3 regions of the Streptomyces sp. NPDC015532 genome follow, and region 2 is predicted to be linked to each of the others. Evidence: riboswitches for the same ligand, from Rfam matches in the RefSeq annotation. Region 2 holds a riboswitch; each other region holds the start of a gene.
The links. A riboswitch is a leader RNA that binds a small molecule or an ion and turns the genes downstream of it on or off. The one in region 2 is predicted to bind cyclic di-AMP.
Positions count from the first base shown of each region.

Region 1: it holds a riboswitch for cyclic di-AMP, as region 2 does, so the genes downstream of both, ACF07B_RS16935 (transglycosylase SLT domain-containing protein) here and ACF07B_RS14875 (transglycosylase family protein) in region 2, are expected to answer to the same signal.
Region 3: it holds a riboswitch for cyclic di-AMP, as region 2 does, so the genes downstream of both, ACF07B_RS14220 (peptidoglycan DD-metalloendopeptidase family protein) here and ACF07B_RS14875 (transglycosylase family protein) in region 2, are expected to answer to the same signal.

Region 1 covers NZ_JBIBSY010000004.1:551,049-556,315, forward strand. Annotated here, with positions in the region: gene ACF07B_RS16930 (CocE/NonD family hydrolase) at 292-2,289, shown strand; cyclic di-AMP (ydaO/yuaA leader) riboswitch at 2,984-3,142, shown strand; gene ACF07B_RS16935 (transglycosylase SLT domain-containing protein) at 3,148-3,909, shown strand; gene ACF07B_RS16940 (HAD family hydrolase) at 4,125-4,934, opposite strand.
Region 2 covers NZ_JBIBSY010000004.1:91,035-96,301, reverse strand. Annotated here, with positions in the region: gene ACF07B_RS14885 (cytochrome P450) at 1-719, shown strand, start outside; gene ACF07B_RS14880 (transglycosylase family protein) at 1,034-1,903, shown strand; cyclic di-AMP (ydaO/yuaA leader) riboswitch at 2,087-2,280, shown strand; gene ACF07B_RS14875 (transglycosylase family protein) at 2,285-2,983, shown strand; gene eno (phosphopyruvate hydratase) at 3,357-4,643, shown strand; gene ACF07B_RS14865 (septum formation initiator family protein) at 4,764-5,240, shown strand.
Region 3 covers NZ_JBIBSY010000003.1:662,850-668,116, reverse strand. Annotated here, with positions in the region: gene ACF07B_RS14230 (TetR/AcrR family transcriptional regulator) at 1-59, shown strand, start outside; gene ACF07B_RS14225 (SGNH/GDSL hydrolase family protein) at 321-1,106, opposite strand; gene ACF07B_RS14220 (peptidoglycan DD-metalloendopeptidase family protein) at 1,378-2,292, opposite strand; cyclic di-AMP (ydaO/yuaA leader) riboswitch at 2,297-2,454, opposite strand; gene ACF07B_RS14215 (tyrosine-protein phosphatase) at 3,095-3,892, shown strand; gene ACF07B_RS14210 (DUF6126 family protein) at 3,915-4,031, opposite strand; gene ACF07B_RS14205 (helix-turn-helix domain-containing protein) at 4,058-4,696, opposite strand; gene ACF07B_RS14200 (aspartate aminotransferase family protein) at 4,853-5,267, opposite strand, start outside.

The DNA.
Region 1 (5,267 bases), 460 kb from region 2:
TCGATGACACGGTTTGTCGATGTGTCGCTGCCATCACTCAAGTCAGCGTATCCGGTCACGTTTCGATCACCACGAGCGCCCACCGTCCCCCGGTCCGCTTCGCTCCGCCAGACGGTAGGCGCGAGTACACCCGGAAGGCACACGGGAAGCACCTGCGTGCCCCAACGGCGGGTACCCCGGCTCACGGGCGCCACCCCGTCACCGACGGTATGTTCATGATCAGATGATGTGAACCGACTCGCGATGACATGCGGCGAAATGCCCGGCATTCCGCCCTCTGAGGTGGCGCTCATGCACATCCGTACGTCCTTTCCTTACGAGACCACTCACGAGGACGTCCTCATCCCTCTCCCGGACGGCACCCGTCTGTACGCCCGGATCTGGCGGCCGCTGACCGAGGAGCCCGTACCGGCGCTCCTGGAGTACCTCCCGTACCGCCTGACCGACTGGACGGCCCCGCGCGACCAGCAGCGCCACCCCTGGTACGCCGGGCACGGCTACGCCTCCGTCCGCGTGGACGTGCGCGGCCACGGCAATTCGGAGGGACTGCCGGGGGACGAGGACGTGGGGACCGAGCCGGACGACGGGGTGGAGGTGGTCTCCTGGCTGGCGGCCCAGCCCTGGTGCTCCGGCCGGGTCGGCATGTTCGGGATCGCGTGGGGCGGTTTCGGCTCCCTCCGGATCGCGGCCCGCGCGCCCGAGCCGCTCAAGGCGATCGTCACGGTCTGCTCGACCGACGACCTCTATGACAACGACGCGCACCACGCGGGAGGTTCCGTCCTCGCCGTCGACACGCACGCCCGGTCGGCCCGACTGCTCGCCTTCGCCGCCCGCCCGCCGGACCCCGCGCACGTGGGCGAGGGCATGTGGCGGGACATGTGGGAGAAGCGACTGGAGGCGGTCGGCCCCGCCGCGCACACCTGGCTGGCGCACCAGACCAGGGACGCGTACTGGCGCCACGGCAGCGTCCGCGAGGAGTACGGGGCCATCCGCGCCGCGGTCCTCGCGGTCGGCGGCTGGCACGACCCGCACCGCGACACGGTGCTGCGTCTGGTGCGGAACCTGCCACCGGATCGCGTACGAGGTCTCATCGGCCCCTGGTCCCGCCAGTACCCGGACCGGAGCCTGCCGCCGGGCCCGGCGATCGGCTTCCTCCAGGAGACGCTGCGCTGGTGGGACCACTGGCTCAAGGACAAGGAGACGGACGCGCTCTCCGTCCCCCTGCTGCGCTCGTACGTGATGGACGCGCACCCTCCGGCGACGGTGTACGCGCGGATCCCCGGCCGCTGGGTGGGCGACCCGGCCTGGCCCTCCCCCTCGGTGACCCCGGTCGCGTACGCGCTCCAAGGCGCCCCGCTGCCGGTGCGGTCCCCGCAGCACACGGGGGTCGACGCGGGCCGGCTGTCCCCTTCCGGCGACGAGGCCGACCTGCCGCCGGACCAACGGGAGGAGGACGCACGGTCGGCCTGCTTCGAGTTCGAGGTGCCGGAGGACATCTGGGTGCTGGGCCGCCCCCGGGTCAATCTGCGGCTGACGTCCGCGGCGCCCAGGGGCCAGGTGATCGCCCGGCTGTGCGACGTGGCCCCGGACGGAGCGTCCACGCTCGTCACCCGCGGCGCCCTGAACCTCTCGGCGCGCCAGGGCCCCGACCGGGCGGTCCCCTGGGAACCGGGCACCACGGAGAACGTGGTGTTCGACCTGAACGCCATCGGCTACGCGTTCCCGGCGGGCCACCGGATCCGGCTGGGCGTCTCCTCCGCGTACTGGCCCTGGATCTGGCCCCAGCCGGGCTCGGAGGCGGGCTTCACCCTGGAGCCGATCGGCAGCGTCCTGGAACTCCCGGTACGGGCAACGGAGTCGGACCCCTCGGTCGCCTTCGAGGAACCGGAGCAGTTCGAGCCCCTCGGCGTGACCGTCTCCGCGACCCTGGACGAGCCGCGCCCCCGACGTCTGGTCCTGCGCGACGTGGCCGCGCAGACCTGGCGCCTGGAGGAGAACCCGGGGCGCGGCGGCACCCGCGTGTACCCCGACGGCCTCGAATGCACGGAGGACGCCCGGGAGACGTACACGATCGACGCCACGGACCCGCTGTCCGCCCGCGCCCACTCCACCTGGTCGATCCGGCTGCACCGCCCGGACCTGCCGTGGGACGCCCGCGTCGAGACGGTCTCCGCCGTCACCTGCGACGCACAGGACTTCGTCACGACCGACGAGCTCGTCTGCAAGGACGGGGACGAGGTCGTCTTCCACCGGACCTGGGAGAAGCGCATCCCGCGCACAGCCGGCTGACTGGGCTCACGGGCACGGGAGTTCACTCCCCCGGACCCCCGCGCACCCCATGCCCGGGCCGGCGTGACGCGCTCACGGCGCGAGCGCCGGCGTATCGCCGCGCGCCGGACAGAGGCCGGACAGCGACAGGACGGCGCCGGTACAGCGGCAGGTCAGTGGCGTGTGGCTCGCGTGGCGAACACCGTTGACGCGAGGCGCACTTCACCGGCCACCGGCCCGGGTCCGGCTCGCGTCCTCGGGCAGCTTCGGCTCGCGTCCGGGCGGCTCTGGCTCGCGTCCGGGCGGCTCTGGCTCGCGCAGACGCGGCGCTCCCACCGCCGGACGGCCACGTCCCCCATGTGTCCCGCGCCACAATTCCCGCCGCATCAAGGGCCGCTCGGCGCCCCGCGAAGGGCTCGGCGGCGACTCCCACCACAAGCGCAATGCCCGAATTACCCCCTCATGACGCCTTGATGCTCTTTGGTCTGGTGAGTTGAGTCACCGGCGAGGTCGGCCCCCGACGCGCACCCCTCCCGGCCCAACCCGTTTGCCAAAGGCAAGTTGAGGATCCAATTCCGGCGCAATCGGACTTTTTACCCGCGCATCAACCAGGAGAAAGCGATCTTCGCGGTCAAATCTCATCTTGTTTCGGACATGTGCTCTCGCATACGTTCTGGTCGACCCCGGGCGGATCGCCGAATCCTGCCGCCGCCCGGCAACCCATCGACCCACGCACGGCAGGAGCGGGGGAACCACAGGTAAGCCGCCGATCCGGGCACACCGGACCGGCTTGGGGTGAAGCCGCGCTCACAGCGCGGCCGGGCATCTCCCGCCCGAACCCGACAGCTCACCTCGCAGGCGTCGGAGAGGACTTTCGTCATGCCCGTACGAGGCAAGCACAGCCGCATGAAGACCAACGTCATCACCCGGGGCATGATCGCCGCCGGAACGGGCGGTCTCGCCCTCGCCCTCCCGCTCGTGAGCGCGACCGGCGCCAGCGCCGCCACCCCGGCCCAGGCCCCGCAGGCCGCACACACCGCGGTGGTCCCCAACGTGCAGCTCGTCACCTACAAGGTGGTCGCCGGCGACACGCTGTCCAAGGTGGCGCAGAAGTACCCCAAGAGCGGCGGCTGGAAGAAGCTGTACGCGGCGAACCGCGCGGTCATCGGTGACAACCCCGCCCTGCTCCGTCCGGGCCTGAAGCTGACCGTGGGCACGAAGACGCTGAAGTCGACGACCGTCAGCACCACGGCCAAGGCGACCACCGCCGTCGCCAAGTCCAAGGCGACCACCGTCACCCAGGCCGCCGCCAAGACGTACGCCAACAACCTCGACGGCTGGATCAAGGAATCCCTGGACGTCATGGCCAAGGCCGGCATCCCGGGCAGCTACGACGGCATCCACCGCAACGTGATCCGCGAGTCCTCCGGCAACCCCAACGCCATCAACAACTGGGACTCCAACGCCGCCGCGGGCATCCCCTCCAAGGGCCTGCTCCAGGTGATCGACCCCACGTTCCAGGCGTACCACGTGGCCGGCACGTCGTGGAACATCTACGACCCGGTCGCCAACATCACCGCGGCCTGCAACTACGCGGCCGACAAGTACGGCTCGATGGACAACGTCAACGGCGCCTACTGATCGCACCCCGCACCGCGCACCCCGCACCGCGCACCACGTCTTCATCCGCACCCGCCGACGGCGCCCTCCCGGCCCGTCGGCGGGTGCGTTGCGGTCGCGTCACCGGCTGCGCTCCGAACATGCCGGCGGAAGCGGGTCCGCGAGTGCGGCAGCGAGCCTCGCTGCCGCACTCCGCACCGCTGGGGCCTTTGGCCTCGCCGGGCAGACGGGATTTGTCAGAAGCCGAAGAGGCGCTCCAGCACGACCGCGATCCCGTCGTCCTCGTTCGACAGGGTGATCTCGTCGGCGACCGCCTTCAGTTCCGGATGGGCGTTGGCCATCGCCACACCGCGGGCCGCCCAGTCGAACATCGGGATGTCATTGGGCATGTCACCGAACGCGAGCGTGGCGTCCGGGGTGAGCCCGAGGTGCGCCGCGGCGAGAGCCAGTCCGGTCGCCTTGGTCACCCCGCATGGCTGGAGTTCGACGGTGCCGGGACCGGACATGGTGACCGTCGCCAGCGAACCGACCACTCCCCGTGCCGCCGACGCCAACTCGTCGTCGGACAAAGAGGGGTGACGGAGCAACACCTTGCTGATCGGCTCCGCCCAGAGGTCGTCCCGGCGCGGCACCCGCACCGCCGGCAGCGTCGGATGCGGCATGACATAGCCCGGCTCGATGAGCGTCAGCCCGTCCACGCCGTCCTGGTCGACCGCCGCGTACAGCAGCCCGACCTCCGCCTCGATCTTGCCGAGCGCCGTCTCCGCCAGTTCCCTGTCCAGGGTCACCGACCACAGCATGCGGTCCGTGCCGGCGTCGTACAGCTGCGCCCCCTGCCCGCACACCGCCAGTCCCTCGCCGCCGAGTTCATCGAGAAGCGGTCGCACACGCGGTGCGGGTCGGCCCGTGACCACGAGATGCCGGGCACCCGCCTGGGTCACCTTCGCCAACGCGGCGCGTGACCGGTCGGAGAGGGTGTCGTCGCCGCGCAGCAGCGTTCCGTCCAGGTCAGTGGCGATGAGTGAATATGCAGTCGGAGCGGCCATGATCCGAAGAATACGGATCGAACGACTCATCGGCCCGGCCTGAACCGGACGACGTCCGGTATCCCGTCAGCATCGCCGTTCACCGCACGGTGGTAAGCGCGTTGCGACCGCTTCGGATCACCCAGGCTCCACTTCCGTCCACACCGACTTTCCCGCACACGACCGACCACAACTCCCCAACACCCCCTGCATCAAGGCCAACTAGCCATCAGGCCACCTCGGTCGCCGCACACACCACGCCGGCCATCGGGGCCTGGCATCGGCAAGTCCGGCCGCGGGCATGCCCGTTGGGCGGGGCAGCGATGAACCCCACCCCCTATGAGCGGCGCGCCA
Region 2 (5,267 bases):
GCGGGCCGAGGGGCGGGGTCGCCCGGTCCGTGAAGAAGATGCGCGCGTATCTCGCCGAGCTCATCCACCGCAAGCGTGAGGCGCTGACCGCGGAGCCCGCACCGGGCGAGGACCTCATCTCCGGGCTCATCCGCGCCTCCGACCACGGCGAGCACCTCACCGAGAACGAGGCCGCCGCCATGGCCTTCATCCTGCTCTTCGCCGGGTTCGAGACCACGGTCAATCTCATCGGGAACGGGATGCACGCCCTGCTCACCCATCCCGGGCAGCGGGAGCGTCTCCAGGCCTCCCTCGCGGCCGGGGAGCACGGGCTGCTGGAGACGGGTGTCGAGGAACTCCTGCGCTACGACGGCCCCGTGGAACTGGCCACCTGGCGGTTCGCCACCGAGGACGTGCGGATCGGCGGGCAGGACATCGCGGCCGGCGACCCCGTGCTCGTGGTGCTCGCGGCCGCGGACCGTGACCCCGAACGTTTCGAACAGCCGGACACGCTCGATCTCGCACGACGTGACCTTCAGCACTTGGGCTACGGCCACGGCATCCACTACTGCCTGGGCGCGCCGCTCGCCCGGCTGGAGGGCCAGACCGCGCTCGGTACGCTCCTCGGCCGACTGCCGGACATCCAACTCGCCGGAGAATCGGCCGATTTGCGCTGGCGTGGAGGTCTCATTATGCGTGGATTGCGCACACTTCCGGTGGAGTTCACCCCGGTCAAATAGGCCTGGACCGGCCCATCGGTGACCCTTCGGCATCCTCGCCGAAGGGGTTCTTCCGCATACCGGAAGGAGTGCCCTTGCGGCTAGCGGAACATGATGCTCCATCAAATCTGTGATCTTCGCGTGATCTGTACTGCATCGACTTGTAACCAGCGTTCGAGTGCGACTACCTTCACCCATCAACGCGGCGCCTGCGCTTCTTGGTTCACAGGGGCCGCGGTATTCCCCGCTGTCACTCGAAAGGCCTTCGTATGCTCTCCGGGAACGGCCGTCACCGTCGCCCTCGTCAGGCCCCGGCACTCATCGTCGCCGCAGGGGTGACCGGATCGGCGATCGTCATCCCGCTGCTCGCGGCGGCGAGCGCGAGTGCGGCCGACGGAACCACCTGGGACCGGGTGGCACAGTGCGAGAGCGGTGGCGCGTGGAGCGCCGACCAGAGCAACGGGTACTACGGCGGCCTTCAGCTCGACCAGGAGAACTGGGAGGCGCACGGCGGCCTCGACTACGCCCCGAGGGCGGACCAGGCCAGCCGCTCGCAGCAGATAGCCGTCGCCGAGAAGGTGCTCGCCGCCAAGGGCCTCGCGGCCTGGCCGACCTGTGGGCCGCTCTCGGGTCTCAGCAAGGACTCGGCCGGCGTCAGCGTCGACACGGGCGTGGCCGGCGATTCCTCGAACGGCGAGGACGAGTCCGGTTCGTATGTTTCGTCCGGCCTGGCGACGGCGCCCAGTGCGTCACCTTCGGATGATTCGTCTGCTTCGTCCGGTTCTGATGACTCCTCGGACGCGGCCGGCAGTACCGCGGAGCCCAGCGCCTCGCAGAGCTCCGACGGCTCGGACACGGCGACCGGCAAGGGTGGCGAATCGGCCAAGCCGGGCCAGAAGGAGGCTTCTTCGAGCCCCTCCGACGCCCCGAGCACCGGCACCGGGCGGCACCGCGGCGGGGATGCCGCGGAGAGCGCGACCGGCCGCGCCGACAGCACCGCCGGGCGGCATGCCGCGAGCGCCGCCGAGGACACCGCGTACGTCGCGGACGTCATCGACAACCTCTGGAAGGTTTCCGACGAGCTGGGCCTCGACGGCGGCTGGGCCGACCTGCCCGCCGCGGACACGGCGCCGACCGACAGCGGTCCCGGCCTCGTCGTACCTGGTCGGAGCATTGCGGACACGGCCGAAACGGTGCAAAAGTAGCGGGAGTTCGCGTCATGGTTCGCTGTGGAATGTCCCATTTGGCGCAAGTGAGAGATGGGTCTCAGAAGCCCTGATCGTCTTTGAATTTCCGGCGATCGACTGCTTACGGTCGTGACCGCTCGCCACAGCGGGCTCCGACGGTCGCAACGCCGAATCCTGCCAGCGGCCGTACGGGAACAGTCGTCGCGTCATGCGCCGTAGGCAGGAGCGGGGGACCCAAGGTAAGTGCCGGGCCCGGGAGTTGAGAGACACCCGGGAACGGCTTGGGGTGAAGCCGCGTGCCGGACGTCCTGGAGACAGGACCGAAGGAACGCGGCCGGGCAACTCAACCGGCCCGAACCCGACAGCTCACCTCGCAGGCGTCGGTGAGGGGATCTCTCCATGCTGTTCTCCAGCAAGGGCAAGCACCGCCGCCCGAACAAGGCCACCCGCGTCGCCACGCTCGCCGGTGTCACCGGCGTCGCCATCGCCGCTCCGCTGATGGCGGCCGGCAACGCCTCCGCCGCCACCGCCTCCGAGTGGGACGCCGTCGCCCAGTGCGAGGCCGGCGGCAACTGGTCGATCAACACCGGCAACGGCTACTACGGCGGACTCCAGTTCTCGTCCTCCACCTGGGCCGCGTACGGCGGCACCGCCTACGCCTCCACCGCCGACCAGGCCTCGAAGTCGCAGCAGATCGCCATCGGCGAGAAGGTCCTCGCCGGACAGGGCAAGGGCGCCTGGCCGACCTGCGGCGTGGGCCTGTCGAGCGCCGCGTACGGCGGCGGCTCCGCCCCGGCGGCCCCCTCGGCCCCCTCCACGTCCAGCGGCTCGCAGAGCGCCCCCGCCACCCGGACGACGGAGCAGCCCGCCTCCCGTTCCGCGGAGCGCCCCGCCGCCCAGAAGACCGTCACCACCCCGACCGGCAAGAAGGTCAAGAAGGGTGACGGCGAGTACAAGGTCGTCAAGGGCGACACCCTCAGCTCGATCGCCGAGAAGAAGCACGTCAAGGGCGGCTGGCAGAAGCTGTTCAAGCTGAACAAGGACATCGTCGCCGACGCCGACTTCATCTACCCGGGCCAGCAGCTGCACCTGCGCTGAGTGCCGCGGCGCGCCGGTGCCGTGTGGTCGCCTTCGGCGGAGGGCGACCATCTCTCGGGCGGCGCGCGCTCGCTCCCGGGCCGGATTCCGGCTCGCGTACGAGACGCACGACAGTTCCCCTTCCGAACCGGGTCTTTTTGGGAAAGGCCCGGTGAGGGTCCCCGTCCCCACGGGCTCCCCGCTCCGGCGCGTGTTCCCCCGCACGCGCCGGAGCGGGGTTTTTCATTTCCTTTTTTGTTCCGTTCAGGAACAATGTGTACGCTCGGTTCCGCTCAAGGGGTGGTCGATCGGCTGGCCGATCCCCGTGGGCCGGTTAGGCTCATCCCGCAGGGCTGCCGAGTCCTGCGTACCCGCGTCACATCCCAATAAGGAGATGCTCGTGCCGTCCATCGACGTCGTCGTAGCCCGGGAAATCCTGGACTCCCGAGGCAACCCCACGGTCGAGGTCGAGGTCGGCCTCGACGACGGCAGCACGGGTCGTGCCGCCGTTCCGTCCGGCGCCTCCACCGGAGCCTTCGAGGCCATCGAGCTTCGCGACGGTGACCCCAACCGCTACCAGGGCAAGGGTGTCGAGAAGGCCGTCCTCGCCGTCATCGAGCAGATCGGCCCGGAGCTCGTCGGCTACGACGCCACCGAGCAGCGCCTGATCGACCAGGCGATGTTCGACCTGGACGCCACCGACAACAAGGGCTCGCTCGGCGCCAACGCCATCCTCGGCGTCTCGCTCGCCGTCGCGCACGCCGCTTCCGAGGCGTCCGACCTGCCGCTCTTCCGCTACCTGGGCGGCCCGAACGCGCACCTGCTGCCCGTTCCGATGATGAACATCCTGAACGGCGGCTCGCACGCCGACTCCAACGTGGACATCCAGGAGTTCATGATCGCCCCGATCGGCGCGGAGTCCTTCTCCGAGGCCCTGCGCTGGGGCGCCGAGGTCTACCACACCCTCAAGAAGGTGCTGAAGACCAAGGGTCTGTCCACCGGCCTCGGCGACGAGGGCGGCTTCGCCCCGAACCTGGAGTCCAACCGCGCCGCCCTCGACCTCATCCTCGAGGCCATCAAGGAGGCCGGTTACACCCCCGGCGAGCAGATCGCCCTCGCCCTCGACGTCGCCGCCTCCGAGTTCTACAAGGACGGCGTCTACACCTTCGAGGGCAAGGAGCGCTCCGCCGCCGAGATGACCGAGTACTACGCCGAGCTCGTCGCGGCGTACCCGCTCGTCTCCATCGAGGACCCGCTGTACGAGGACGACTGGGCCGGCTGGAAGGTCATCACCGACCAGCTGGGCGACAAGGTCCAGATCGTCGGCGACGACCTCTTCGTCACCAACCCGGAGCGCCTGGCCCGCGGCATCGAGGAGGGCTCCGCCAACGCCCTGCTCGTCAAGGTCAACCAGATCGGCTCGCTGACCGAGACCCTGGACGCCGTCGAGCTGGCCCAGCGCAACGGCTTCAAGTGCATGATGTCCCACCGCTCCGGCGAGACCGAGGACGTCACCATCGCCGACCTCGCGGTCGCCGTGAACTGCGGTCAGATCAAGACCGGCGCCCCGGCCCGCTCGGACCGTGTCGCCAAGTACAACCAGCTCCTGCGCATCGAGGAGATCCTCGACGACGCCGCGGTGTACGCCGGCCGCAGCGCCTTCCCGCGCTTCAAGGGCTGAGCCCCCGCACGGCTCAGGCAGCGTCCTCCGTACGTCCCCGTACCCGGTCCCGTACCGTGTGCGGGGACGTACGCACGTGACGGGCCTCTACGACGGGCCGGTACTGGGGAGGCGGGAATCATGGCCGTGAAGGACCGGGACCGGTTCTCCACCTCGACCAGGCTGAAGCTGCTCGGCGAGCAGACGGCGGCCAGGGTCTACCGCTCCCAGACCAAGCGGCAGGCGCGCCGCTCCCGGCTGACCGGCCGGGCCGCGCTGCTGGCCATGGTCCTGTGCTCCCTCATCGTCGCCCTCGCGTACCCGATGCGGCAGTACGTCTCGCAGCGCGCCCAGATCGGCGACGTGGAGCGGCAGCGGGAGCAGGCCCGCCAGCGGGTCGAGCAGCTGCGCGACCTCAAGGCGCGCTGGCAGGACGACGCGTTCGCCGAGCAGCAGATCCGGCAGCGGCTGCACTATGTGATGCCGGGAGAGACCGGGTACGTCGTGATCGACCCGGACGCCGCGAAGCAGTCCCGTGCCGAACGGGGCACCGCAGACCGCCCCTGGTACACCAATGTCTGGGACGGCGTGGACAAGTCCGACGCCGCCGACCACTGACGCCCCATGAACTGACCAGAAAGACAC
Region 3 (5,267 bases), on a different contig from region 2:
AGGCACTCGCCCGCGAACTGGGCCTGGAGCGCGCGGCCTTGATGGCGGCGGTGCGATAGCGGGCACGGCGTCCGGTCCCGGCCTCCCGGCCCCGTACCGCGCTTCCCCCGCTCCCCGGCTCGGACCGCCGTACGGGCCGTCGTCCCGGATCTCGCCGGGAGCGACCGGTGCCCTGATCCCCGTCCGGTGCCCTGATCCCCGTCCGGTCCAATGATCCCCGTCCGGTCCAGGGTGCCACGGGCCCCTGACCAGGCCGGCCGGGCGCCCGGGTACCGGTCCCGACCGGTCCGACCGGGCCCGCCGACCGGGCCGGTGCCGTCTCAGGCCACCGACTCGATGCGCAGCTTGATGTCGTCCGGGGAGAGAGCGCCCTTGGCCGCGACGTGATCGCCCGAGGACTCCCCGCGCAGCCGCCGTCCGATCCACGGGACGAGGTACTCGCGCGCCCACTGGATGTTGTCGCGGCGCACCTCCAGCGTGCCGCGCGGCGGCAGCGGCGGCCAGGGCTGGTCCGGGTCGGCCGGGACCTCCAGGCCGAGGAGCTGTCCGGCACGGAGCGCCACCCGGGTGTGCCCCTCGGGCGAGAGGTGCAGCCGGTCACCGTCCCAGGCGCGGCGGTCCTGGATCGTCTTCAGGGACCAGAGGTCGAGGACGGGACAGCCGTAGCGGTCCGCGATGGCACGCACATGTCCGTTGTACGTGGCGATCTTGCCGCGCAGGTGCTTGAGCACGGGGACGCCACGGGTGTCGAAGCCGGTGGTCACCAGGACGGTGCCCACGGCGGAGGTGAGGTCGGCGATCGCGCGCTCGAAGCGTTCCGCGACCTCGTCGGGGTCGGTGCCGGGGCGGATGATGTCGTTGCCGCCGGCGCAGAACGAGACCAGGTCCGGGCCGAGTTCCTTGGCCCTCTGGAGCTGGGTCTCGACGATCTGGTCGAGCAGTTTGCCGCGCACGGCGAGGTTGGTGTAATCGAAGTCGCCTTCGGGCCTGCGGTCCGCGAGAAGTACCGCGAACCGGTCGGCCCAGCCGACGAACGCCCCGTCGGGCCCAGGGTCGCCGACGCCCTCGGTGAAGCTGTCCCCCACCGCCACGTACGACCCGATCACTGATCTGTTGTCACTCTTCGAATCGTCTGCCACATGGAGCATGATTCACCTTTTGATGTGAGCTACGCGACCGTAGGGAAGGGTTGACGACCGGTGAGATAAGCCACTCGCCAAGCATTGGTCAACTCCGGAATAAGGCTTGAGACAAGGGCGTTGGAGCAGCGATCACCCAGAGGCCGTCGCCACGGACGCACCGAAGGCCGGACCCAGGGGATCGTGGGGTCCGGCCTTCGGAGATCTTCCTGCCGTCAGGAGCAGGAGGCGGGGGGTGTCAGCCCACGGCGACACCGTGCGAGCGCAGGTACGCGACCGGGTCGACGTCGGAGCCGTAGTCCGGCGTGGTGCGGATCTCGAAGTGCAGGTGCGGTCCGGTGACGTTGCCCGTCGCGCCGGAGAGACCGATCTGCTGCCCCTCGGTCACGGTCTGCCCCGCGGAGACGGACAGCGACGACATGTGGGCGTACTGGGAGTACTTGCCGTCGGCGTGCTGGATGACGACCTGGTTGCCGTAGGCGCCGCCCCAGCCCGCGGAGACGACCGTGCCCGCGGCTATGGACTTGAGCGTGCTGCCGGTCGGGACCACGAAGTCCACGCCCGTGTGGTAGCCGCTGGACCACATGCTGCCCGCCACCTTGTAACCGGTGCCGACGGAGCTGCTCGCGACCGGCAGGGTGTAGCCGGAAGAGCCGGCGGTGGAAGCGCTGTCGGTGGAAGCGCTGGTGGAGGGGGTCGGGTCGGTGGCCGGGGCCGCCTGGCCGGACTTCGCCGAGGTGGTCGTCCGGGTGGCGGTGTGCGTGGCCGAGTGGGCGACGGCGGCCTTCTTGCCGAGCGACAGCTTCAGACCGGGGTGGATCAGCGACGGGTCGCCGCCGATGGCGGAGCGGTTGTCGGCGTAGATCTTCTTCCAGCCGCCGCTGACGTTCTGCTCGTCGGCGATCTTCGAGAGGTAGTCGCCCGACCTCACCGCGTACGTCTTCGTCGTGGCGGCCTTGGCGGCCTTCTTCACGGGAGCGGCGGTCGCCGCCTTCTCGACATGCTGCGCGACGGCGGTGGCCGGGGTCGCGGCGTGGGCGCCGGTGGCCCCCATCAGGGGCAGCGCGAGTGCGGCGCCACCGGTTCCGGCCACGGCGATCGAGCGGGTGAAACGGAGGGACTTGGGACGGCGGTGCTTACCCTTCGCGGGCATGACGATTTCCTCTCCGGCGCCTGCGGGGTGAGCTGTCGGGTGCGGGCTGGAGATGCCCGGCCGCGCTGCTGCGCGGCTGTACCCCTAGCCTGTTCCGGAAATCGGACCAGGCGCGGAACCTGTGGGTCCCCCGCTCCTGCCGTGTACGGGTGAGTGTGCGGATTCCGGGCGGCGGCAGGATTGGGCGTCCGTCCGGATTGAGGCAGAACGTAAGCGACATGAGAGCGCGTCGACAACTATGTGCGGTTTCTGTGCGCTCGCCTTTCTTGATCCATGCGGAAACCGCCGTCACCCTCCGTGGAGTGACGATCTTCCGGCCCTCTCAACCCCCGGGAAAGTGACCGGTGTTGAGATAGGAGGACGGCAACGCATCGTCACGAATATGACGCTCCTCACGCGACTCGGCCCAGGGCGCCCTATTCCAGGGCTAGTTGTCACTAAGGTGCCTATTCGGACAGAACAGACAGATGCAGCATCGGCGGATATCCATCACATCCGGACCCCTGGTCGAAATGGCGCACATAACGGAGCACGCCAATGCCGCTTTTCATCGCAATTGCCCCATGAGGCCGAAGCGGCCGGGGGTACGCGATCGACCCGCCCCGTCATTCGAACAATCATTCGACACCGGGCGGCGCAAAGTGCCGTCTCCAGGGCGTTCCGTCCGGAAGGGGTCGCCTGTGGACAACTCATTGCCCGAGGAACCCATGTCGTATCGTCGAGAGCGCGAGCCGGTACAACTGCCGACGAGCGGCGCCGAGTCCAGCCCGGCGACGCCGGCGGCCGAATGGGAGGAGCCCCCGTGACGCAGCAGGTCCCGTCGACCGAGCCCGAGCTCGGCGGAGTGCGTAACTTCCGCGACGTGGGCGGACTGCCCACCGTGGACGGCCGGCGTGTGCGTCATGGGCACCTGTTCCGCAGCGGCCACCTCGCCCACGCCACGGAGGAGGACGCCGCGTTCCTCTCGTCCCTGGGACTCCACACGATCTTCGACTTCCGCAACGCCGCGGACCAGAAGCTGGAGGGCCCGGACGTCGAACTGCCGGGCGTGCGGAACGTGAACCTCCCGCTGAGCGACCCGGCGGACGGCAGCGAGTTCTGGAAGATGGTCCGCGACGGCGATCTCGACCAGTTGCGCGCGATTCTCGGCGACGGCAAGGGCGAGAACCGGATGATCAACTCCTACCGCACGATCATCAAGGAGCGCACGGCCGAACACTCCGAGGTCCTGCGCTCGCTGGCCGACGACAGCGTGCCCGCGCTGATGCACTGCGCGGCGGGCAAGGACCGCGCCGGGCTGTCCATCGCGGTCACCCTGCTCGCCCTCGGCGTCGAGCGCGAGGCGATCGTGGCCGACTACCTGGAGTCGAACGCCGCCCACCGCCGTTACAAGGTGCACCGCAACGGCTCCTCGGCCGGTGCCTACTCCCCCGAGGTGATGGAACTGCTCAGCCCGCTGTTCGACGCGCGGGCCGCGTATCTGACAGCCGCCTTCGAGACCATCGAGGAGACCTGGGGCAGCGTCGAGGTCTATCTGGAGCAGGGACTGGGACTGACGCCGGAGCTGCGGGACCGCCTGCGCGGGCGGCTCCTGGACTGAGCCGCCCGCCGGGACCGGGCCCCTACTGGTTCTGCGCGCCCAGCGTGAAGAGCAGGTAGATGAAGGCCGCGAACAGATGGCCGACGGCGACGTAGATGATCAGCCGCACCCACAGAGCGCGCGGGAACCTGTCCTCCATGGAGCGGTGGCGTTCTGTGGGTTCGGTCATGACGTCTCTCCCGAGGTGGGGTGGCCGGTCGCCGGCCCGAGGCACAGCGCGGCGACGGGGCTCTGCAGCAGGGTGTGTACGAAGAGGAGCTCGGCTCCGTCGCGCTCGGCGGCGGCGATGCGGTGCGGGGTCAGCGAGTCGAAGTGGGCGCTGTCTCCCGGCGCGAGGACGTGCGCTGTGTCCCCGAGGCGCAGACTGAGCCGCCCCCCAAGGACGTACAGCCACTCCTCGCCCGGGTGGACGCGCACGATGTCGCCCTGCGAACCGTACGGGACGTGCACGCGCAGCGCCTGCATGCCGCGGGCCGCGGCGCCCGCCTGCCAGTAGGTCCAGCCCCCCGCCGGGGCCGCTTCCATGTCGGCGGCCCGTACGATCGCGTCACGGTCGGGGACCGCCTCGCCGAGCAGTTCCGAAACCGTCGTACCGTAGACACGCGCGAGCGTGAGCAGCATCGGCAGCGAGGGCTGGCGCTGCCCGGTCTCCAGCCGGGAAAGATGGGCGGGCGAGAGTCCGGCCGCGCGGGCGGCGGCCTCCAGCGTGAGGGAGGCGCTGCGGCGCAGGGCGCGGAGCCGGGGCGCCACGGCGTGCAGCTCGGCGGACGGCTCGTCGGCCGTCCCTGGGTCGGCGGGGCTCATAGGACCATTGAGCCAAACAATTGCCTCTGGGGCAATTTTCTTGCCCCAGAGGCAAAATGCCTGGCCGGACACGCTCCACCATGCCCGACCGCGCCGGGGCCGCCTCGCCGGCCGCACCCGCGAGGCCTCGCGGCGGCGCGCCGGTCCGGCCGGGTCTCAGCGGTTCGCCACCGCCTGCTTCACCAGCGTCTTCCCGAAGTCCCACATCAGCCCGCCGCCGTTGTGCGCGTCCTCCATCACCGCGGTGAAGGCCTCCACGAACCGGTCGACGTCCCGCTCGTCGATGACCAGCGGCGGGATCAGCTTGATCACCTCCAGGTGGTCGCCGGAGACCTGGGTGAGGATGCGGTGCCGCTGGAGCAGCGGGACGACGACCATCTGCGCGAACAGGCCCTTGCGCGCGGCCTGGAGCATGGTCCAGCGACCGCGTAGCTTGAGCGAGGCGGGCCGGCCGAACTCGATGCCGATCATCAGTCCCCGCCCGCGCACCTCGCTGAGCAGTTCGTAGCGGTCGACCAGGGCAGCCAGCCGGGACTTGAGCAGTTCTCCGGTGACGCGCGCGTTCGCGACG